DNA from 2 places in the Micromonospora sp. WMMB482 genome. Region 2 is predicted to be linked to the other one. Evidence: predicted binding sites of a transcription regulator. Region 2 holds the regulator's gene; the other holds the start of a gene.
What was found. The regulator HrcA, encoded in region 2, represses chaperone genes, less so after heat shock. The targets are predictions, from matches to a motif close to GGTTNGCACNCTCNNNNNGAGNGTGCNAACC.
Positions count from the first base shown of each region.

Region 1: groES (co-chaperone GroES) is a predicted target of HrcA. The motif match lies at 4,858-4,888, and genes of this name have one in related genera.

Region 1 is NZ_JAHOPD010000020.1:1,362,361-1,373,886, reverse strand. It holds gene KSK32_RS07255 (sugar ABC transporter permease) at 1-780, opposite strand, end outside; gene KSK32_RS07250 (ATP-binding cassette domain-containing protein) at 777-1,589, opposite strand; gene KSK32_RS07245 (sugar ABC transporter substrate-binding protein) at 1,693-2,796, opposite strand; gene ybaK (Cys-tRNA(Pro) deacylase) at 3,013-3,492, opposite strand; gene KSK32_RS07235 (methyltransferase domain-containing protein) at 3,534-4,766, opposite strand; gene groES (co-chaperone GroES) at 5,021-5,335, shown strand; gene groL (chaperonin GroEL) at 5,406-7,052, shown strand; gene KSK32_RS07220 (sulfite oxidase) at 7,177-8,895, shown strand; gene KSK32_RS07215 (WhiB family transcriptional regulator) at 9,069-9,452, opposite strand; gene KSK32_RS07210 (response regulator transcription factor) at 9,705-10,523, shown strand; gene KSK32_RS07205 (DUF5319 domain-containing protein) at 10,536-10,940, opposite strand; gene guaB (IMP dehydrogenase) at 11,137-11,526, shown strand, end outside.
Region 2 is NZ_JAHOPD010000020.1:793,536-805,061, reverse strand. It holds gene KSK32_RS04585 (sugar ABC transporter substrate-binding protein) at 1-891, shown strand, start outside; gene KSK32_RS04580 (carbohydrate ABC transporter permease) at 888-1,874, shown strand; gene KSK32_RS04575 (carbohydrate ABC transporter permease) at 1,871-2,704, shown strand; gene KSK32_RS04570 (hypothetical protein) at 2,734-3,594, opposite strand; gene KSK32_RS04565 (enoyl-CoA hydratase-related protein) at 3,706-4,491, opposite strand; gene hemW (radical SAM family heme chaperone HemW) at 4,511-5,734, shown strand; gene KSK32_RS04555 (DUF4870 domain-containing protein) at 5,774-6,394, opposite strand; gene hrcA (heat-inducible transcriptional repressor HrcA) at 6,627-7,649, shown strand; gene dnaJ (molecular chaperone DnaJ) at 7,723-8,868, shown strand; gene KSK32_RS04540 (16S rRNA (uracil(1498)-N(3))-methyltransferase) at 8,870-9,604, shown strand; gene KSK32_RS04535 (SDR family NAD(P)-dependent oxidoreductase) at 9,752-10,513, opposite strand; gene KSK32_RS04530 (histidine triad nucleotide-binding protein) at 10,607-10,951, shown strand; gene KSK32_RS04525 (serine hydrolase) at 10,948-11,526, shown strand, end outside.

The DNA.
Region 1 (11,526 bases), 570 kb from region 2:
TACGCCCTTGAGCGAGACGACGAGCACGTTGCGGCTGCGCTCCAGGTTGAGCACGTAGACCGCCACGCCGAGGATCACGGCCAGGCCGGCGATCCGGCCGGCTACCACCGCGATCGGGTCGGTGAGTAGGCCGCGGGCGGCGCGGTTTCGGTGCCGCAGCAACTGCACTGCCGCGTACCCGGCAACGGCGACGGCGGCCAGCGCCCAGCCCAGTACGGGGGGGAGGTTGCGGTTGGCGATCGCGACGAGCACGTCGTCCCGGACCGCGATGTTGGCGCCCTCGTCCATGAGCGTCAGCACGACGCCCTGGAAGGCCAGGAACCCGGCGAGCGTCACCACGAAGGAGGGGATGCCGACCTTGGCGACCAGCAGGCCCAGCACGGTGCCGATCACCACGCCGGTGACGACGGCGGAGAGCACCGCCACGTACCAGGGGTAGCCGAGCACCGTGACGACGTTGGCCAGGATCGCGGCGCAGACGCCGCTGGCGAAGCCGGCGGAGAGGTCGATCTCGCCGAGCAGCAGGACGAAGACCAGTCCCATGGCGATGAGCGTGACCGCCGCGCCCTGGGTGAACAGGTTCGCCAGGTTGCCGGCGGTGAAGAACGACGGGCGGGCGATCGAGAAGCCCACTGCCAGTGCGACGAGCATGACCACGGCGGGGAGCGCACCGATGTCGCCGCCGCGTACCCGGCGCCAGTAGTTGTTCACGTGGCTGCCCAGGGTCGGTGTCGGCGTGACGCCGGCCGGGCCTTCCTTCTTCATGACGGTGGCGGTCATCGGACGGCTCCTGGGGTGGTGTCGGCGGGCGCGGCGCCGTTGCCGCCCGGCTCGCCGGTGAGGCCGAGGCTGCCAGCGCGGCCGGCGGTGATCAGCTCGACCACCTGCGAGTGGGTGATGTCGGTGGTCTTCACCTGGGCGACCATCTGGCCGAGGTAGAGCGCGGCGATCCGGTCGGAGACGGCGAAGACGTCGTTCATGTTGTGCGAGATGAGCACCACGGCCAGGCCGTTGTCGGCCAGCCGGCGCACCAGTTCCAGCACCTGGGCGGTCTGCGCGACGCCGAGCGCGGCGGTCGGCTCGTCCAGGATGACCAGCCGGCTGTTCCAGAGCACGGCCTTGGCGATGGCGACGGTCTGGCGCTGGCCGCCGGAGAGGCTGGAGACGTGCTGGCGCAGCGACTTCACGGTGCGCACGCTCAGGCCGGCGAGCGTCTCGGCGGCCATCTGCTCCATGGTCGGCTCGTCGAGCACGATGCCGCTGCGCTTCTCCCGGCCGAGGAACATGTTCTGCACGATGTCGAGGTTGTCGCAGAGCGCGAGGTCCTGGTAGACGACCTCGATCCCGAGCGCGGCGGCGTCCCGGGGGCTGTTGATGCTGACCGGCCTGCCGTCGAAGACGAACTCGCCGCCGTCGGTGGGGTGGATGCCGCTGATGCACTTGACCAGGGTCGACTTGCCGGCGCCGTTGTCACCGACGAGCGCTGTCACCTCGCCGGCGTGCGCGGCGAAGGCGACGTCGCGCAGCACCTGGACGGGACCGAAGCTCTTGTCGATCCCGCGTAGCTCCAGCAGGGGGGTTGCGGACACGGGGTTCTCCTTTGGGCGGAGGGAGGTCTCGGATCCCGTCCGGCGCGGGCGCCGCCCGGCACGGGAGAACCCGTGCCGGGCGGCGCCGCCTGAGGCGGGTGGGTCAGCTCACGCCGGCGTCGGTGCAGAGCTTCGCGAAGGCACCGGTGCAGAGCTCTTCCTTGGTGACGTAGCCGTCGGCCACCACGTCCTTGACGTTGTCCTTGTAGATGGCCTTGGGCTCCAGCAGCACGGCCGGCACGTCCCGGTTGCCCTCCGGGTCCTTGACCGTCTGGCCGGTGTCCTTCGTCTCGCCCTTGGCGAGCGCGATGGCCAGCTCGGCGGCGGCGTCCGCCTCCTGCTTGACCGCCTTGTAGACGGTCATGCACTGGTCACCGGCGAGGATGTTCTGCAGGCCCTCCTTGGTGGCGTCCTGACCGGTCACCGGGACCTTGCCGTTGAGCTTGTTCTTCTTCAGCACCGAGATGGCCGCGTTGCCGAGACCGTCGTTGGCGGCGAGCACGCCGTCGATCTTGCCGCGGGCCTTGGTCAGCTGCTGCTCGAAGATCGTCGCGGCCTGCGCGTTGTCCCAGGCCGGCACCGAGTCGTCGGCGACCTTGGTGTACTCCTTCGAGTCGAACTTCGGCTTGAGCACCGAGTCGTACCCGTTCTTGAACAGGGTGGCGTTGTTGTCGGTCGGCGAGCCGTTCAGGTACGCGATCGACGGGTTCTTGACGCCCTTGTCGGTCAGGCACTTGCTCAGGCCCTCGCCCTGGAGCTTGCCGACGGCCTCGTTGTCGAAGCTGACGTAGTACTGGGCGGAGCCGCCCAGGGTCAGCCGGTCGTAGTCGATGGTCGCGACGCCCTGCGACTTGGCCTTGTCGAGCACGGCCTTGCCGGTGCCGGAGTCCAGGTTGACGATCATCAGGACGTTGACGCCGTTGGTGATCATCTGGTCGGCGATGGTCTGGAACGCGGTCTTGTCGTTCTGCGCGTTCTGGATGTCGGACTCGACGCCGGCCGCGTCGAACGCCGCCTTCAGGTACTTGCGGTCCGCGCCCTCCCAGCGGGCGGAGGACTTGCTGTCCGGCAGGATCACGCCGATCTTCGGCTTCTTGGCGTTGGAGCCGCCGGCCTCGTCGGACGAACCGCCGTTGTCACCGCAGGCGGCCATGCTGCCGGTCGCGAGAAGACCGACGGCCGCGAAGGTGAGGAAGCCCTTGCGCATGTGCAGGGTCCTTTCGGAGGTGGGGGAGTGGTGATGTTTTGTTGTGTCCGGCAACGTATTCCCCGTCTCCCGTGCGCCGCAAGACTGCCGAGGTCAGAAGTTTGTTGGCGGCGGTAACAATTCAGCAACGCGGTTGTCACCCAGTGGACACCGCCGGGAGAGCGCGCTCCGGGAACGCTCCCACACGTACCGTCACGAGCCCGCTCAGGCGGCCGCTCAGATGGCCGCGATCGATGCCGTCGTCGCCCCGGTCAGCGCCACCAGATCCGTCGGTGCGAGCTGCACCTGCAACCCCCGGCGACCCGCCGAGACGTACACCGTCGGGTACGCCAGCGCGGAGGCGTCGACAACAGTCGGTAGCCGCCTGCGCTGCCCCAGCGGGCTGATGCCGCCGCGGACGTACCCGGTCGCCCGCTCGGCCGTCGTACGGTCGGCCATCGTCGCCCGCTTGCCGCCGGCCGCGGCGGCGAGCGCCTTCAGATCCAGCTCGCCGGTCACCGGCACCACCGCCACCGTCAGCCCGCCGTCGACCTCGGTGACGAGCGACTTGAACACGCGCTCCGGCGCCACCCCGAGCGCGGTCGCGACGAGCGCGCCGTAGTTCGGCGCGTCCGGCGACACGTCGTAGGTGTGGGTGCTGTGCGCGATCTTCCGCTTGCTCAGCAACGCGATCGCCGGAGTGCCAGGGCCCGCCATGGGCTCAAGCTAACCCGCGCGCCGCGACACCGCGAGCCGGGTCAACCGCCGGCTGGAGCCGGCCGGCAGACGAGCACCGTGGGATCGCCCCCGACCCGGGTCAGCGCCAGGCTCGCCGCCTCGTCGCCGGACAGCCGCAGGTCGCGGCGCAGCTTCTCCGGCTCCAGCGCCGAACCGCGCTTGCGGATCTCGACCCGGCCGACCCGCCGCTCCCGCAGCAGGGCGCGCAGCCGCTTCAACGAGAACGGCAGCACGTCGGTGATCTCCAGGCAGCGGGCGAACGGGGTGGGCCGGGCCTCGTCGGCGTACAGGTAGGCGATCGACGGGTCGGCGAGCGTGGCGTCGAGGCCGGCGGCCAGCTCGGCGACCAGGTGTGCGCGTACCACCGCCGGATCCGGGTCGTACAGGAACCGCCGCACCGGTCCCACCGGCGCCTCGACCGCGCCGGTTCCGGTGAGGTGATAGGAGGGGACCCTTTTACTACCGGAGGCGTTAAGAAGGGGCCCTTCCTTCTCGCGCAGCAGTGTGGCGCGGCGCGGGACCTCGGCCAGGTCGCCGCACCACAGCGCGGCTTCGACCAGGTCGCCGTCGACGCTCACCCACTCCGCCTCCGCGCCCGCCGGAATCAGCGCGTGGTCCAGCCCGGGCGCCACCTTCACCACAGTGCGCGGCACCCGGGCGGCCAGGCCGGTGACGAAGTCCCACGGCGGCGAGTAGGCGTTCGGGTCGAAGACGCGCCGGCCGGTGCCCGCCCGCCGCCGCGCCGGATCGCAGAACACCGCGTCGACCCCTGTCACGTCGAACGTCGTGGCGTCCCCGCACTCGACTGTCACCAGGCCGGCGAGCCCGGCCGCCTCGGCGTTCGCGGCGGCCATCTCGGCGGTCACCGGGTCGGCCTCCACCGCGTACACCCGGATGCCGGCGCGGGCCGCGGCGAGCGCGTCGGCCCCCAGGCCGCACCCCAGGTCGGCCAGCGTGGTCACGCCCGCGGCGCGCAGCCGTGCCGCGCGCCGGTCGGCGACCGCGAGGCGGGTTGCCTGTTCCAGCCCCGCCCGGGTGAGGAACATCCCGGCCGCCGCCACGCCGAACTTGCCGGCCGCCCGGCGGCGCAGCTCCGCCTGGGTGAGCGCCGCCGCCGCGAGCCCGCCGGGGATGCCGGCCGAGCGCAGCGCGGCCGCCGCCGCCAGCGGGTCGCCGCCGGCCACCCGCCCGGCCGCGGCGAGCGCCGCCGACCCCTCGGGGGTACGCAGCGCGGCGAGCTGGTCGAGATCCACGCGCTCATTGTCCCGGCCCGGTTCCGGCGCGACACGGAGGGCGACGCGTTGGCACTCTCCTTGACGGAGTGCTAGCCGAGGAATAACCTGCGATTAGCACTCTCACCCTGAGGGTGCCAACACCCGAGCCTCGCGCCCGGGGGTTGAGCGCCAGGCGGACCGGCACCCGCGACGACGGCCCCGCCCGGTGGCATGAGGCAGATTGACGCTGGTCGGCGTGCCGGCCGGCAACGACACCAAGTACCCGGGAGGGTATGCCCGTGACTACCGCGACCAAGGTTGCGATCAAGCCGCTCGAGGACCGCATCGTGGTCCAGGCGAACGAGGCCGAGACCACCACCGCCTCGGGCATCGTGATCCCCGACACCGCCAAGGAGAAGCCGCAGGAGGGCACCGTCCTCGCTGTCGGCCCGGGCCGGATCGACGACAAGGGCAACCGCGTGCCGATCGACGTGAAGGTCGGCGACACCGTCCTCTACTCGAAGTACGGCGGCACCGAGGTCAAGTACGCCGGCGAGGAGTACCTGGTGCTCTCCGCCCGCGACGTCCTCGCGGTCATCGAGAAGTAAGCAACCGATCAGTGTCGTTGCCCCGGTCCGGCTCGCCGGGCCGGGGCAACGTCGCTTCGAAGGGATACTGATGGCGAAGATCCTCAGCTTCTCGGACGACGCCCGGCACCTGCTGGAGCACGGTGTCAACGCCCTCGCGGACGCGGTGAAGGTCACCCTCGGCCCGCGCGGGCGCAACGTCGTCCTGGACAAGAAGTTCGGTGCGCCCACGATCACCAACGACGGCGTGACCATCGCCAAGGAGATCGAGCTCACCAACCCGTACGAGAACCTCGGCGCGCAGCTGGTCAAGGAGGTGGCGACCAAGACCAACGACGTCGCCGGCGACGGGACCACGACCGCCACCGTGCTGGCCCAGGCGATGGTCCGGGAGGGCCTGCGCAACGTGGCCGCCGGTGCCAACCCGACCGGCCTCAAGCGGGGCATCGACGCGGCGGCCGCCAAGGTCTCCGAGGCGCTGCTCGGCAAGGCCGTCGAGGTCTCCGGCAAGGAGTCGATCGCGCACGTCGCGACCGTCTCCGCGCAGGACGCCGCCATCGGCGAGCTGATCGCCGAGGCGATGGAGAAGGTCGGCCGCGACGGCGTCATCACCGTCGAGGAGGGCTCCGCGCTCGTCACCGAGCTGGAGGTGACCGAGGGTCTCCAGTTCGACAAGGGCTTCATCTCGCCCAACTTCGTCACCGATCTGGAGGCGCAGGAGGCGGTCCTGGAGGACCCGTACATCCTGATCACCACCCAGAAGATCTCGGCGATCGAGGAGCTGCTGCCGCTGCTGGAGAAGGTTCTCCAGAACAACAAGCCGCTGCTCATCGTCGCCGAGGACGTCGAGGGCCAGGCCCTGTCCACGCTCGTGGTCAACGCGCTGCGCAAGACCGTCAAGGTCTGCGCGGTCAAGGCCCCCGGCTTCGGTGACCGCCGCAAGGCGATGCTGCAGGACATGGCGATCCTGACCGGCGCCGAGCTGGTCGCCCCGGAGCTGGGCTACAAGCTCGACCAGGTCGGCCTGGAGGTGCTCGGCACCGCCCGTCGCGTCGTGGTCGACAAGGAGAACACCACCGTCGTGGACGGTGGCGGGCAGTCCGCCGAGGTCGCCGACCGGGTCGCGCAGATCCGCAAGGAGATCGAGGCGTCCGACTCCGAGTGGGACCGGGAGAAGCTGGCCGAGCGGCTGGCGAAGCTCTCCGGCGGCATCGCCGTGATCAAGGTCGGCGCGGCCACCGAGGTCGAGATGAAGGAGCGCAAGCACCGCATCGAGGACGCCATCGCCGCGACCAAGGCCGCGGTCGAGGAGGGTACGGTCCCGGGTGGCGGCGCCGCCCTGGCCCAGATCCTGCCGGCGCTCGACGACGACCTGGGCTTCACCGGTGACGAGAAGGTCGGCGTCTCGATCGTGCGCAAGTCGCTCGTCGAGCCGCTGCGCTGGATCGCCCAGAACGCCGGCCACGACGGTTACGTGGTGGTGCAGAAGGTGGTCGGCAAGGACTGGGGCCACGGCCTCGACGCCGCCACCGGCGAGTACGTCGACCTGGCCAAGTCCGGCATCATCGACCCGGTGAAGGTGACCCGCAACGCGGTCAGCAACGCCGCCTCGATCGCCGGCCTGCTGCTCACCACCGAGAGCCTCGTGGTGGAGAAGCCGGCCGAGCCGGAGCCGGCCGCCGCCGGTGGGCACGGCCACTCGCACGGTCACGGCCACCAGCACGGCCCGGGTTTCTGACCCGAGGAGCACGGCCCGACGTCAGGGCACACCGCCGATTCGGCGGTGTGCCCTGACGCGTATCTGCTTACGGAACGCTGACGACATTGGCAGCCGGCCCGGCGGGTCGACCAGACTGGACGCCGTGAGCACCCTCTCCCGCCGCCGCGCGGCACTTGCCGGTGTCGTCGCCGCAGTGGTGGCACTCGGCACCGCCGAACCCGTGGCGGTCCTGACCGGTCCCCGGTCCGCTCCGCTCGTCGCCGTCGGCGGACTCGTCGTCGACCTGGTGCCCGAGCCGCTCAAGCAGTTCGCCATCGACGTCTTCGGCACGTACGACAAGATCGCCCTGCTGGCCGGGACGGCGCTGCTGCTGGCCGCGTTCGGAGCGCTGCTCGGTCTGGCAGCGGCCCGGCGGCTGGTGATCGGCCTGGCCGGCATCGCCGCGTTCACAGTGCTCGGCGTCGCCGCCGCGCTGACCCGGGCCGGCGCGGACGCGTTCGACGCGCTGCCCTCCCTGGTCGGCGGCGGACTGGGCGCGCTGACGCTCTGGGCGTTCGTGGCCGGACCGCTGAGCGCCGACCGGGTCGGGCGCGACCGGTTCGACGCCGCGCGGCGCGGCCGGGCCGGGACCGGACCGGCGGAACGCGACGGGGCCGACGCGGCGGACGGCGATCGGGTACCCCGCGCCACGCCGCCGCCCATGCATCCGTCCGCACCGCCTCCGGCGGTCGCCGCGCTCGCCCGCGAGGGGGAGACCCCCGGCGGCTGGGAGCCGGTCCGGCACGACGACGACGCGGAGTCGCGGCGGCGGTTCCTGCGTGGCGCCGGCCTGCTGACCGGCGCGGCGGCGGTGGCGGGGCTGGGCGGGCACTGGCTGGCCGGGCGGCGCGGCGTCTCGGCGGCCCGGGAGGCGGTGACGCTGCCCGCCCCGGCCGTGCCCGCCCCGCAGGTGCCGACCGGAGCGGACCTGTCGCTGCCCCGGCTCGCGCCGTACGTGACGCCGAACCGGGAGTTCTACCGGATCGACACGGCGCTGGTGGTGCCGCAGGTGGACCCGGCCACCTGGCGGTTGCGGATCCACGGGCGGGTGCGCAACCCGATCGAACTGAGCTTCGACGACCTGCTGGCCCGCCCGATGGTCGAGCGGTACGTGACGCTCGCCTGCGTCTCCAACGAGGTGGGCGGTGACCTGATCGGCAACGCGCGCTGGCTCGGCGTACCGATCAAGGAGCTGCTCGACGAGGCCGGTCCGGTCGACGGCGCGGACCAGGTGGTCGGGCGCTCGGTCGACGGCTGGACCTGCGGCACGCCCACCTCGGTGCTGCGCGACGGGCGGGACGCGCTGCTCGCGGTCGGCATGAACGGCGAGCCGCTGCCGATCCAGCACGGCTTCCCGGTGCGGATGGTGGTGCCCGGCCTCTACGGGTACGTGTCGGCCTGCAAGTGGCTCACCGAGCTGGAGCTGACCAGCTTCGCCGACTTCGACGCGTACTGGGTGCCGCGCGGCTGGTCCGCGCAGGGCCCGATCAAGACGCAGTCCCGGATCGACACGCCCCGGCCCCGCAGCCGCCCGGCGGCCGGGCCGGTGACGGTGGCCGGTGTGGCGTGGGCGCAGCACCGCGGCATCGCCCGCGTCGAGGTACGCGTCGACGGCGGCGCCTGGCAGGAGGCGACGCTCGCCCCGGCGGTGTCGGCGGACACCTGGGTGCAGTGGTCCTGGCGGTGGGACGCGACGCCGGGCGAGCACACGCTCCAGGTGCGGGCGACCGACACGACTGGTGAGACCCAGACGGAACAGCGCGCTCCGGTCGCCCCCGACGGCGCGACCGGCTGGCACACAGTCACGGTCACGGTCACCTGATCACCGCCCCCCATCCCCGAAAGATCAACACCAGTTCCCCGAAGTGGTGGCATCAGAGGCTCCGTGACATGACCACTTCGCCGAGCCGGTGTCGATCACGCGAGGGCCGGGGGTGGGACGACACGACGCCGCGCCCCGGGATCGGGGCGCGGCGTCGGGGGTCGTGAAGCCGGTCAGGCGACCTTGCGCTGGTCCGGCACGGCGGTGTTGTGCGGCCGGCCGAGGCGCGCCTCCAGCCGGGCGATGTCCACCTTGGTCTGCCGGCGGTCGGCCAGGTCCTCCCAGCCGAGGGCGAGCAGCCGCAGCCGCTCGGACTCGCTGAACCCGCCCCAGACGCCGTACGGCTCGCGCACGGAGAGCGCGTGGGCGGCGCACTCGGCGCGTACCGGGCAGGCGCGGCAGACCGACTTGGCGCCCATCTCGCGGCGCAGGCGGGAGGAGCCGCGCTCGCCGTCCGGGTGGAAGAACTGCGCGCTGTCGCGGCCACGGCAGGCTCCGAGCCGCTGCCAGTCCCAGAGCTCGTCGATCGGTCCTGGCAGCCTACGTACGTTCGACATCAGCACCCCTCCTCCCGCGCGGCACCGCGGAGAATGTTCGTTGCCAGCTACCGGGCGGCGGTCCGCGCGGGATGCCGGTTCCGGATGAACCCCTCGGTACCCGAGCGGTCCGCGCCTCACACATCTGTGATCGAAAACCTCGGACACTCAGCGGCATATGCCCCATCTGTCGGAAAAGTTCGGATGATTGCCCGGAACCCCCTCCCGACCTCACCTCCGCGTGGTCTGCTCTGAGTCGGAGAGGAGACCACTGTGCGTAGTGTTCTTGTGTGCGTTCGGACACCATTGGCGGCCCAGCATCTGACCTCCGCGGCGGCGCGGCTCGGGCTGTCCGGCGTCGTCCGGACGGCCGTCTCCGATCCGGAGGTGATGTTGCGGCTCGCCGAGCGTCCGGTGGACGTGGTGCTCGCCGACACCGCCCTGACCCGCCCGGACAGCGCCGGCTTCGTCCGGCGGGTGCTCGCCCGCGCCCCGCAGGCAGCGGTGCTGCTGCTCGGCACCGAGGAGTCGGAGTCGGCGGCGGCCACCATCAGCGCCGGGGCACGCGGACTGATCCAGAACGCCGACCACGACCTGACCAGCGCGGTCGCCAAAGCGCTGCTGCTGCTCTCCGCCCCCGGGCGGAGCAACCGGCACCGGGTGGCGGACACCGCCCGGGACGCGGCGGCGGTGGGCGGGCCGACCCGGCCGGCGGCACCGGGGCGTACCCAGGGTGGGCCCGGCTGGCCGGCGACGGCCCCGGTGGACGCCGCGGGCCTGCCCACTGTGGTGCCCGTGCAACGGGGTGAGGACCCGGACGACCCGGCGGCGGCCGACGGCGCGGAGGCGCCCCGGCCGGGCGCGGCCCAGCGGCCGGCGCGGGCGCCGCGCAGCGCGATCGGCCTGACCGAGCGGGAGCTTCAGGTGCTGCTCGGCATGGCCGAGGGCAAGAGCAACGCGGAGATCGGGCGGGAGCTGTTCGTCTCCGAGGACACGGTCAAGACGCACGCCCGGCGGCTGTTCCGCAAGCTCGGCGCGCGCGACCGGGCGCACGCCGTGGCGGCCGGGTTCCGGGCGGGCCTGGTCGCCTGACCCGCGCGGGGATCACTCCGGCGCGGTGTCGTCGGTGCCCTCGGTGAGCGTGTCGTGCACGCCGTCGGCGTAGCCGCGGGCGTAGTCCCAGCTCACGTAGTGGTCCGGGTCCGGGTCGTAGGCCGGCTCGTGCACCCGGGGACGCCCCGAGTTGAGCAGGTGGCGCAGGTTGCCGCGCAGCAGGTCCCAGTCGAAGTAGTGCGGCTCTCGGCAGTCCTCGCACTCGATCACCAGGCCGCGCACGCCGATCGGCTGGAGCAACGCCTGGTAGATCTCCAGATCGGCGAGATCCTCCAGGACGTCCTGGCGCTCGACCTCGGTCAGCGGGTCGAGCGCGTCGTCGTCGCCGGGATCGTGCAGGCCGGCAGCCGGATCGGCCGGGTCGCCGTTGAACGGGTCGATGGGCTCGTCGTGCACCCCTTCACCGTAGACCCCGAGCCGCCGGAAAGCCCGCCCCAGCCCGTGCTGTGGCCCGGCCTACCCTCGGGCCCGCCGCTGCCCGGGCGCGGACGGGCAAGTGGGTACGATGAGGCGACGCGCCGTCACCAGGCGCCTGCCGGTGCCCCGCGCGCCGCCTCGCTGCAGCCCGTTCGACCAGCTCAGGGGAGCAATCGTGGAGAATTCGCCCAGCACCGAGATCCCGGCCGGCACCGACGGCGGGGAGCTGGGTGGCCATCTGCCCGAGCTGCCGGCCGGTTCGGCCCGGGTGGTGCCGCTCGGGCTGACGTTCGACGACGTGCTGCTGCAGCCGGGCGAGTCGGACGTCGTGCCCAGCCGGGTCAACACGCGCACCCGCCTCACCCGCAACATCGAGCTGACCGTGCCGCTGCTGTCCAGCGCGATGGACACGGTCACCGAGGGGCGGATGGCCATCGCCATGGCCCGCCAGGGCGGCATCGGCGTGCTGCACCGCAACCTCTCCGTGGAGGACCAGGCGCTCCAGGTCGACCTGGTGAAGCGTTCCGAGTCCGGCATGATCACCAACCCGGTGACCGCCAGCCCG
Region 2 (11,526 bases):
GTCAAGAACGCCCAGCTCGACGGCAAGCAGTACGGCGTGCCGTGGTACGCCGGCGTCCGCGCCGTCTACTACCGCACCGACTGGTTCGCCGAGGCGGGCGTCAAGCCGCCGACGAACTGGGACGAGATGATCGCCGCCGCGAAGGCCGTGCAGGCCAAGAAGCCCGGCACCTACGGCATCGCCCTGCCCGGCAACTCCGAGCTGCCGTTCTACTCCTTCCTCTGGGGTGCCGGCGGGGAGATCGCCACCAAGGAGGGCGACACCTGGAAGTCCGGCTACAACACCCCCGAGGCGCAGAAGGCGGTCAAGTTCTGGACCGACCTGGTGACCGTGCACAAGGTCGCCCCACCGGCGGCCGCCGGGTGGAACGAGGTCGACGCCCGCACCCAGTTCGCCACCGGCAAGGCCGCCATGGCGTTCGCCGGTAGCTGGCAGGGCGGCGCGATGAAGAAGGACAACCCCGACATCGAGAAGGTGTGGGGCACGTTCCCGATCCCCGGCCCGGACGGCAAGCCCGCCCCGGCGTTCGCCGGCGGCTCCGACATCGCCATCTGGAAGGACAGCGAGCGGCAGGCGCTGGCCTGGGACTACATGACCGTGCTGCTGAGCAAGCAGAAGGACAAGGAGTTCGCCAGCAGCCTCGGCTTCTTCCCGGTCTACCAGGACCTGGTGAGCAGCGGCGACTACGCCAACGACAAGGTGATGGCCGCGTTCGCCACCGCCATCCAGAACACGAAGCTGACCCCGCTCACCCCGAAGTGGGTCGAGGTCAGCCGGACCAAGACGGTGACCCAGGCGATGAACAGCTCGGTCATCAAGGGCCAGAAGACGGTCGAGAAGGCAACCGCCGACGCGGCCACCGAGATGGAAGGCATTTTGAACAGCAAGTGAGCCTACTGACAAAGAGCCCCGGCGAGGCCGCCGCGCGGGAGACCCCCGCGCGGCGGCGCCGTCGCCGGGTGGACCACCTTCCGTACCTGCTCCTCCTGCCCTGCCTGGCGATCATCGCCGTGTTGCTGCTCTGGCCCCTCGGCCAGGTCGTGTGGATGTCCTTCCACAAGCTGGACAACGTCCGGCAGCTGCGCGGCGACCGCGAGTGGCCGTGGGTCGGCCTGGCCAACTACGCGCAGATCCTCGGCGACCCGTTCTTCCGTACGGTGCTGCGCAACACCGTGCTGTTCGCGCTCGCCAACGTGGCGCTCACGATGATCCTCGGCACGCTGGTCGGGCTGCTGCTCAACCGCCTGGGCAAGAAGATGGTCACGTTCGTGGCGAGCTGCGTGATGCTCGCCTGGGCCACCCCGGCGCTGACCGGCACGATCGTCTGGAAGTGGATCTTCGACGACACGAGCGGCCTGGTCACCTGGCTGTTCAACAAGCTTCCGGACGGGCTCTCCACGGCCCTGTTCGGGCGCAGCGACTGGACCGGGTACGGCTGGTTCAACGACCCGCTGCTGTTCTTCGCCATCCTGACGCTCGTGGTGGTCTGGCACTCGTTCCCGTTCATCGCGGTGAGCGTCCTGGCCGGGCTCAAGAGCGTGCCGACGGAGTTGCAGGAGGCGGCTCGGGTCGACGGCGCCGGGCCGTGGAAGGTGTTCTGGAAGGTCACGTTCCCGATGCTGCGGCCGGTCTTCGGCATCCTCGTGGTGCTCTCCACGATCTGGGACTTCAAGGTCTTCACCCAGCAGTTCGTGCTGGCCGGCGGCACCCAGGACCGGACGACGTTCATGCTGTCGATCTACTCGTACGCGGAGGCGTTCTCGCCGCCGCCCAAGTACGGCCTCGGCTCCGCCATCGCGGTCATCCTCACCGTGATCCTGCTCGTGGTGACCGCCCTGTACGTCCGCATGGTGCTGCGGCAGGAGGACGAATGACGAAGAAGATCGCCCTCAACGGCGCGGGCCTGCTGGTCGCGCTCTTCGCCGCCTTCCCGGTCTACTGGATGGTGGCGACCTCCCTGAAGCCCAACCGGGAGATCTTCTCGTCCACCCCCCGGCCGGTGCCGGCGGAGCCGACGCTGGAGCACTACCGGGAGATCCTCACCGGCAACCTGATCCCGGGCGTCACGTTCGCCGACTTCTTCCTCAACAGCGCGCTCGTCGCGCTGGCGACGGTGCTGCTGAGCGGGCTGGTCGCGCTGCTCGCCGCGACCGCCGTGGCCCGGTTCCGGTTCAAGCTGCGCACCACCTTCCTGATCATGCTGCTGGTGGTGCAGATGATCCCGCTGGAGGCGCTGGTCATCCCGCTGTTCCTGATGATCCAGCGGCTCGGCCTCTACAACACGCTGCCCAGCCTGATCCTCACGTACCTCGGCTTCTCGCTGCCGTTCGCGGTCTGGATGCTGCGCGGCTTCGTCGCCGCGGTACCGAAGGAACTGGAGGAGGCCGCCGCCATCGACGGCGCCAGCCGGGCCCAGACGTTCCGCAAGGTGCTGTTCCCGCTCGTCGCGCCCGGCCTGGTCGCCACCAGCATCTTCTCGTTCATCACCGCCTGGAACGAGCTGATCTTCGCCTTGACCTTCATCAACGACCAGCAGAAGTACACGCTGCCGGTGGCGATGACGTTCTTCTTCGGCCGGGACGACACCGCCTGGGGCTCGGTCATGGCCGCGTCCACGCTGTTCACCCTGCCGGTGATCGTCTTCTTCCTGCTGGTGCAGCGCCGGATGGTCTCCGGCCTGGTGGCGGGAGCGGTCAAGGGCTGAACCGGCGGTGCGGGCCGACCCGGCGGCGGTCAGGCCGCGGCGAACACCTCGGCCCGCACCTCGGTGGCCGGGTCACCCTTGACCCGGGCCCAGGAGCCCTGCTCGGCGGTCCACTCCAGGTTGCCGAAGCGGACCCTCTTCACGCCGTGGTCGTCGGCGTGCGAGACCAGCCAGTGCGCGTACCGCCAGCCGTTGCGGTCGCCGCCCGCCGGCACGGTGAGCGCGGTCAGGTCCGTCGCCGTGGGCAGCCGGGGCAGCCCCCAGTCCAGCGACAGGCTCTCCAGCACGGCGCTCGCGGCGGCCGGGCCGCGCATCGTCGGCGGCGAGGAGACGGTGCAGGCCACCGCGCCGGTCGCGTGGCCGAGCAACGCGCGGGTGAGGACCTCCGACTCGTCCGCCCACTTCTCGTACGCCTCGGGGAACGCCGACCGCTGCACCCGCTGGGCGGCGTCGGTGACCCGCATCCGCTCCCAGCCCCTGACCTTCTTCAGCGCGGCGTAGAACTTGTTCGCCGCGTACCGCGGATCCTGGACCTGCTCCGGGGTGCCCCAGCCCTGGCTCGGGCGCTGCTGGAACAGGCCGAGCGAGTCGCGGTCGCCGTGGGCGATGTTGCGCAGGTGCGACTCCTGGTACGCGGTCGCCAGCGCCACCACCACCGCGCGCTCGGGCATCCGGCGCTGCATGCCGATGGCCGCGATGGTGGCCGCGTTCGCCATCTGGTCGGCACCGAGCACCACCTCGCCGTCCGCCTGCACGGTGCAGGTCCGGCTGGACAGGGGGAGCCGCAGGTGCTCACCGAACTGCTTGGTCACGACGTAGACCGCGAGCAGCGCCAGCACGCACACCGCCACCCCAGATGCCACGATCGCCGCTCGCGTCCGCACCCGCACCCCCTGTCCCGACAGTCCGACAAGCGTACGTCCCACCCGCACCGGCGGGTCTCGGCCGACCGGCGGGCCCCACGTCGGCCGGAGCGGCTTCCGCGGGGACCGCCGCGCACCTCAGTCCTCGGCGGGCACCCAGGCGGCGGGACGCTTCTCCCGGAACGCCATCACACCCTCGCGCCCCTCGTCGGAGAGGAAGTACCCGGTGGACAGCGCGGCCAACTCGCCGATCTCGGCCCGCAGGTCGGGAGCGGCGGGCCGGCGCAGCAGCTCCTTCGCCCCGGCCAGCGCCCCCGGCGCGCCCTTGACCAGCGAGGCGCAGTAGCGCCCGACGGCGGCGTCCAGTTCGTCGCCCGGCACCGCGGCGGTGACCAGGCCGATCTCGGCGGCCCGGCGGCCGTCGAACGTGTCGCCGGTCAGGTACAGCTCGGCGGCGGCCCGCTGGCCCAGCCGGGGCAGCACGGTCGCCGAGATCACCGCCGGGATCACCCCGATCCGCACCTCGGTGAACGCGAACGTCGCCTCCTGCGCGCAGACCGCCAGGTCGGCGGCGGCGATCAGGCCCAGCCCGCCGGCCCGGGCCGGCCCGGCGATCTTCGCCACCACCGGCTTCGGGCACTCCCGCACCGCCACCAGCACGTCGCCGAGCATTCCGGCGGGCACCGTGCCGCTGGCGTACGCGGCGGCCGTCTCCTTCAGGTCGGCGCCGGAGCAGAAGACCGGGCCGGTGTGGTCGAGCACGATCGCGCGTACCGCGTCGTCGGCGACCGCGCCGGCCAGCCCGGCCAGCAGCTCGGTCATCAGGGGCGTGGAGAGCGCGTTGCGATTGTGCGGGCTGTCCAGGGTGAGGGTGGTCACCCCACGGGCCGTGGCGACTCGCACGAGAGCGTCCGGAGAGGTCATGCCGGGCACACTAGTGGCCATGCCCGGCGTCCTTCCAGAAGGCGAACCCGTCCCGCGCGACGGATCGCTGCCCGCCACCGCCACCCGCGCCGTCGGCGCACGCGGCTTCGGCGTGTACGTGCACGTGCCGTTCTGTGCCAGCCGGTGCGGTTACTGCGACTTCAACACGTACACCGCCTCCGAGCTGGGTGGCGGGGCGAGCCGGGAGACGTACGCCGACTCGGTGCTGGCGGAGCTGGCGCTGGCCGCCCGGGTGCTGGGCGACTCGCCGCCGCCCCGGGTCGACACCGTCTTCGTCGGCGGCGGCACGCCCACCCTGCTGCCCGCCGACGACCTGGCCCGGATCCTCGACGGCATCGACCGCGTCTGGGGGCTGGCCGCCGACGCCGAGGTGACCACCGAGGCCAACCCCGAGTCGGTGAGCCCGGAGTCGCTCAGGACGCTGCGGGCGGCCGGGTACACCCGGATCTCGCTGGGCATGCAGTCCGCCGCGCCGGGGGTGCTCGCGGTGCTCGACCGGCGGCACAGCGCGGGCCGGGCCACCGCCGCCGCCCTGGAGGCGCGTGACGCCGGGTTCGCGCACGTGAACCTGGACCTGATCTACGGCACGCCGGGCGAGACGGCCGAGGACTTCGCCGCCTCGCTGGCCCAGGTGGTCGACGCGGGCGTGGACCACGTCAGCGCGTACGCCCTGATCGTGGAGGACGGCACCCGGCTGGCCGCGCGGATGCGCCGGGGCGAGCTGCCGTACCCCTCCGACGACGTGGCGGCGGACCGCTACCTGGCCGCGGAGGCCGCGCTCGGCGCGGCCGGATTCTCCTGGTACGAGGTGTCGAACTGGGCCCGCTCGGCGGCGGCCCGGTGCCGGCACAACCTGCTCTACTGGACCGGCGCCGACTGGTGGGGCCTGGGCCCGGGGGCGCACAGCCACGTCGGCGGCGTGCGGTGGTGGAACGTCAAGCACCCGAGCGCGTACGCGGCGCGGCTGGCCGAGGGCGCCTCGCCCGCGCTGGCCCGGGAGCAGCTCACCTCCGACGAGCAGCACATGGAGGACGTGATGCTGCGGGTGCGGCTCGCCTCCGGGCTGCCGCTGGACGTGCTGGACCCCTCCGGCCGGGCGGAAGCCGAGCGGGCCCGGGACGCCGGGCTGCTCGACGCCGGGGCGTACGCGCGGGGGCTGGTGGTGCTGACGCTGCGCGGGCGGCTGCTGGCCGACGCGGTGGTACGCGACCTGCTGCCGTGACCGGCACCGGCCGGCCGCCCCCTCGGCCGGCCGGTGGTGTCACTTGACGAAGTTGTAGGTCAACGGGTAGCGGTACAGCACGCCCTCGTTGGCCTTGACCCCGCCGACGATCCCGAAGATCAGCGGCACCAGCCAGACCAGCATCGGGACGAAGAACAGGATCCCGCAGGTGATGACCGTGATCACCCAGGCGAGCACGCTGGCGATGGTCCAGGTGATCTGGAAGTTCAGCGCCGCGACCGCGTGCGCGCGGACCGTCGGCGACTGCTGACCGCGGGTCATCAGCGCGATGAGCGGGGCGACCCAGCCGAGCAGGCCGCCGCCGACGATGACACCCGCGGCGCCACCGAAGTGCGCCACCAGGGCCCACGTCTTCTCGTCGTTGTTGGCGTACGCGGCGGGGCCGTACCCGCCGCCGGCGGGGTAGCCGGGCGCGCCGCCGGGCGGGGGGTAACCACCCGGCGGGGGGTAGCCGCCGCCGGGGGGCGGGTAGCCGCCCGGGGGCGGATAGTCACCGGGCGGGGGATAGCCGCCCGCGCCCGGCGCCCCGGACAGTGGGGCGGTGGGCGGTTCGTTGCCCGGCGACGAGCCGTAGGGCGCCGACGGGTCGGGCTGGGGGCCGGAGTCCCCTGCCCCGGGAGGGCGAGGAGGTTCAGTCATGGTCGCCACGGTAGGTGCACCGGTCAACTCGCACCAGAGCGACACAGACCGACGATGACCGGCTGTTCGGCCCTGGTGGGAAGCGGTGTGTGGTGGGCCGCACCGCAGGTCCGTCAGGCGATCATCGCATCGCCGGGGGTGCCGACGTAGACTGGCACTCGCTACAGTCGAGTGCCAGCCGCCCGGCGGATGCCGCGCGCCGGCCCGGCCGAGGTGCGTCAGGAGGTGTGGAATGGGTCTCGACGACCGCAAACTCGCCGTGCTGCGCGCGATCGTCGAGGACTACGTCGCCACGCAGGAGCCGGTCGGCAGCAAGACGCTGGTCGAGCGGCACCAGCTCGGCGTCTCGCCGGCCACCGTGCGCAACGACATGGCGGTGCTGGAGGAGGAGGGCTACATCCGGCAGCCGCACACCAGCGCCGGCCGGGTGCCCACCGATCGCGGCTACCGCCTCTTCGTCGACCGGCTGTCCCGGGTCAAGCCGCTCAGCCCGGCCGAGCGCCGGGCGATCGAGCGCTTCCTGGTCGGCGCCGTGGACCTGGACGACGTGGTGCACCGCACGGTCCGGCTGCTCGCCCAGCTCACCCGGCAGGTGGCGGTGGTGCAGTACCCGAGCCTGGCCCGCTCCAAGGTGCGTCACCTGGAGCTGGTGCCGATCTCCACCACCCGGCTGATGGTCGTGATGATCGCCGACACCGGCCGGGTCGAGCAGCGGCTGGTCGAGCTGCCCGCCCCGGTGCCCGCCGACGACGTGACCGACCTGCGCCGGCTGGTCAACGAGAAACTCGTCGGCAGCCAGCTCGCCGAGACGCCGCCGCTGGTGCAGGCGCTCGTCGAGGAGTCGGCGCCGCACCTGCGCCCGGCCATGACCACGCTCTCCACCGTGCTGCTGGAGACGCTCGTGGAACGGCACGAGGAGCGCCTCGCGCTGGCTGGCCAGGCCAACCTCACCCGGGGTGGCCTGCTCGACTTCCAGGGCTCGCTGCGCCCCATCTTGGAGGCGCTCGAAGAAGAGGTCGTGCTGCTCAAGCTGATCGGCGAGACCGAGCCGAGCACCACCCGGGTGCTCATCGGCGACGAGAACGAATTCGACAACCTGCGGGCCGCCTCGGTGGTCAGCACCGGCTACGGACCGGGCAGCACCATCGTCGGCGGTCTCGGCGTGCTCGGGCCGACCCGGATGGACTACCCCGGCAATATCGCCATGGTGAGGGCCGTGGCACGCTACGTGGGCGAACTGCTGGCCCAGAACTGACCAGTCAGGGCCGACGGCCGGTTCCGGCCGACGACCGGAGCGACGCGAGACGAACATGAGGACACCTAACGCAGTGGCCAGGGACTACTACGGCATTCTCGGCGTGAGCCGGGACGCCTCCGACGACGAGATCAAGCGCGCCTACCGCAAGCTGGCGCGGCAGTTCCACCCGGACGTCAATCCGGACCCGGAGGCCCAGGAGAAGTTCAAGGACATCAACGCCGCGTACGAGGTCCTCTCGGACGACCGGAAGCGGCAGATCGTCGACCTCGGCGGTGACCCGCTCGCCCCGGGCGGCGGTGGCATGGGCGGTCCCGGCGGCCCGGGCGGCGCCGGTCCGTTCGTCGGCTTCCAGGACATCATGGACGCGTTCTTCGGCGGCGCCGCGGGCGGCAGCCGGGGACCGCGTCCGCGTACCCGCCCCGGCGCGGACGCGATCCTGCGCCTGGAACTGGACCTCAACGAGACCGCGTTCGGCGTCGAGGCGCCGATCACCGTCGACACCGCAGTGCTCTGCACCACCTGCTCCGGCGCCGGCACCGCCGCCGGCACCCACCTGGCCACCTGCGAGGCGTGCGGCGGCCGGGGCGAGGTGCAGTCGGTGCAGCGGACCTTCCTCGGTCAGGTCGTCTCCGCCCGGCCGTGCACCGTCTGCCAGGGCTACGGCACCACCATCCCGCACCCCTGCCCGACCTGCGCCGGTGACGGCCGGGTGCGCACCCGCCGCTCGCTGACCGTCAAGATCCCGGCCGGGGTCGAGGACGGCATGCGGATCCGCCTGGCCCAGCAGGGCGAGGTCGGCCCCGGTGGCGGCACCGCCGGCGACCTCTACGTGGAGATCCACGAGCGGCCGCACGACGTCTACTCCCGCAAGGGCGACGACCTGCACTGCCGGGTGACGGTGCCGATGACCGCCGCCGCGCTCGGCACCCGGCTGACCATCAAGACGCTGGACAGCGAGGAGACGGTCGACGTCAAGCCCGGCACCCAGCCCGGCAGCACGCTGCGGCTGCGCGCCCGGGGCGTACCGCACCTGCGCGGCACCGGCCGGGGTGACCTCTACGTGCACCTGGACGTGCGTACCCCGACCAAGCTGGACGCCGACCAGGAGCGGATGCTGCGCGACTTCGCCAAGACGCGCGGCGAGGAGGTCGCCGAGCTGACCAAGGAGGGCGGCTTCTTCTCCCGGATGCGCGACGCCTTCAACGGGCACGCCTGAGGTGTCCGCGCCGCTGTTCCTGGTCGAGGCGCTGCCCACCGGTGACACGCTGACGCTCGACGGCCCGGAGGGCCACCACGCGGCCACCGTGCAGCGGCTGCGCGTCGGTGAGGAACTGGTGCTCGCCGACGGCCGGGGCGGCACCGCCGCCGCCGTGGTCACCGCCGTCGGCCGCGGCACGCTCGACCTGCGGGTCACCAGCCGGGGGTACGCGGACGCGCCGGTGCCCCGCCTGGTCGTGGTGCAGGGCATCGCCAAGGGCGACCGGGGTGAACTCGCCGTGCAGGCGATGACCGAGGTCGGCGTGGACGAGATCGTGCCCTGGGCGGCGTCCCGCTCAGTGGCGCAGTGGCGCGGTGAGCGGGGTGAACGGGCCCGGCAGAAGTGGGTGGCCACCGCCCGGGAGGCGGCGAAGCAGGCCCGCCGCCCGTGGCTGCCGGTGGTGGCGGGCGCGCCGGACGAGTCCACCGCCTCGGTGGCCCGCCGGATCGCCGGGGCGGCCGGCGCGTTCGTGCTGCACGAGGGCGCACAGGACCGGCTGACCACCGTCGACCTGCCGGCCGCCGGGGAGATCGTGCTGGTGGTCGGCCCGGAGGGCGGCATCGCCGACCACGAGCTGGCCACCTTCGCCGACGCCGGAGCCCGGACGGTCCGCCTGGGCCCGTCGGTCCTGCGCACGTCCACGGCAGGAGTAGCCGCCCTCACAGTCCTGGCCACCCGCCTGACCCACTGGTAACCCGAGCCCGCGCTCTCCCCGCCCGCGCTCTCCCCGCCCCGCTCTCCCGGCCCGCGCTGATCTTGCAGTTTCGGCCCGCGTTGCGCCCCTTTTGTGCCTTTTTGCGGGGCTGAAAGTGCAAGATCGCCGGAGGTCAGGGGGCGGAGGTCAGGAGCGGAGGTAGGAGGCGCCGTTCAGGTCGATGATGGTGCCTGCCGCCCACTCGGCTTCGGGGCTCGCCAGCCAGTGCACCGCCGCGGCTATCTCCTCCGGCCGGGCCACCCGGTGGAACGGGGACTGGGCGCGTACCGCCTCGCCCCGCTCGCTCTTCAGGTGCTCGTTCGTCATGTCGGTCTCGACGAAGCCAGGCGCCACGCACGCCACACCGATGCCGTACGGTGCCAGGGCCACCGCCAGCGACTGGGCCATCGCGTTCATCCCGGCCTTGCTGGCCCCGTACGCCGGGTTGGCCGGCTCGCCCCGGAACGCCCCACGGGACGACACGTTCACGATCCGGCCCCCGCGCTCGCGCATGTGCTGCGCGGCGCACCAGGCGGCGTTCGCGGCGCCGACCAGGTTGGTGTCCAGCACCTCCCGCCACCGCGCCCGCCACTGCTCGTAGCTGCTCTCGAAGACCGGGTGCGGGGGATCGGCCGGCCCGAACACGCCCGCGTTGTTCACGAGCACGTCGAGCCCGCCGAGCCGCTGGGCCGCCTCGTCCACCATCGCGCGCACCGCGTCGGCGTCGGCCAGGTCGGCGCGTACCACCACGTGCCCCTCGCCGGGCAGTTCGGCGCCCAGCCGCTCCGCCAGCTCGGCCGAGTCCCGGTGGTGGATCGCCACCCGGTCCCCACCGGCGGCGAACGCCCGCGCCACCGCCCGCCCGATGCCCCGCGAGGCCCCCGTCACCAGCACCGCCCGTCCCGACATGGCGGCCATCCTGCCGCATCGGGCCCCGGTGTTAAGAAGGGCCCCTTCACCTACCGGAGGCGTTAAGCAGGGGCCCTTCCTTACACTGCTGCGATGGACTGCCTCTTCTGCCGGATCGTCGCCGGGGAGATTCCGGCCACCATCGTCCGCGAGACCGCCACCACCCTGGCCTTCCGGGACATCGACCCGAAGGCGCCGACCCACGTGCTGGTGATCCCGAAGGAGCACTACGCGGACGTGGCCACGCTGGCCCAGGGCGCGCCCGAGCTGGCCGGCGAGGTGCTCCAGACCGCCGCCGTGGTCGCGGAGGAGGAGGGCCTGACCGTGGACGGGTTCCGGCTGATGTTCAACACCGGCCCGTACGGTGGCCAGGAGGTCTTCCACGCGCACGCCCACCTGCTCGGCGGCGCGCCGCTCGGCCCGATGCTCTGCCGATGACCGATGTCTCCGACCGGCTCGGCCGGATGGTGCGCCAGGCGCAGGCCACCGGGCGGATCCCGGCGGTGTCGGCCGCCCTGCACCGGGCCGACCGGCCGCTCTGGACCTGCACCGTGGGGGACACCGGCAACGACACCCCGCTGGGGCCGGAGACGGTGTTCCGCATCGGCTCGGTCACCAAGACCTTCACCGCGGCACTCGTCATGCAGTGCCGCGACGACGGCCTGCTCGACCTGGACGACCCGATCGGGCGGCACCTCGACCTGCCCGCGCACGGCGACGCGACAGTACGCCGGCTGCTGTCGCACACCGCCGGCCTGCAACGCGAGCCGCACGGCGACGTGTGGGACAGTCTGCGTGCCCCGGCCGTCGGCGAGATGCTGGCCGACCTGGCCCGGGTCGAGCGGGTGCTGCCCACCGGGCGGCGCTTCCACTACTCCAACCTCGGCCTGGCGCTGCTCGGCGAGGCGGTCGCCCGGCTGCGCGGCGGCACCTGGGCCGAGGTGCTGGCCGACCGGGTGCTCACCCCGCTCGGGCTGACCGCCACCGGGCCGTACCCGACCGGGCGCGCCGCG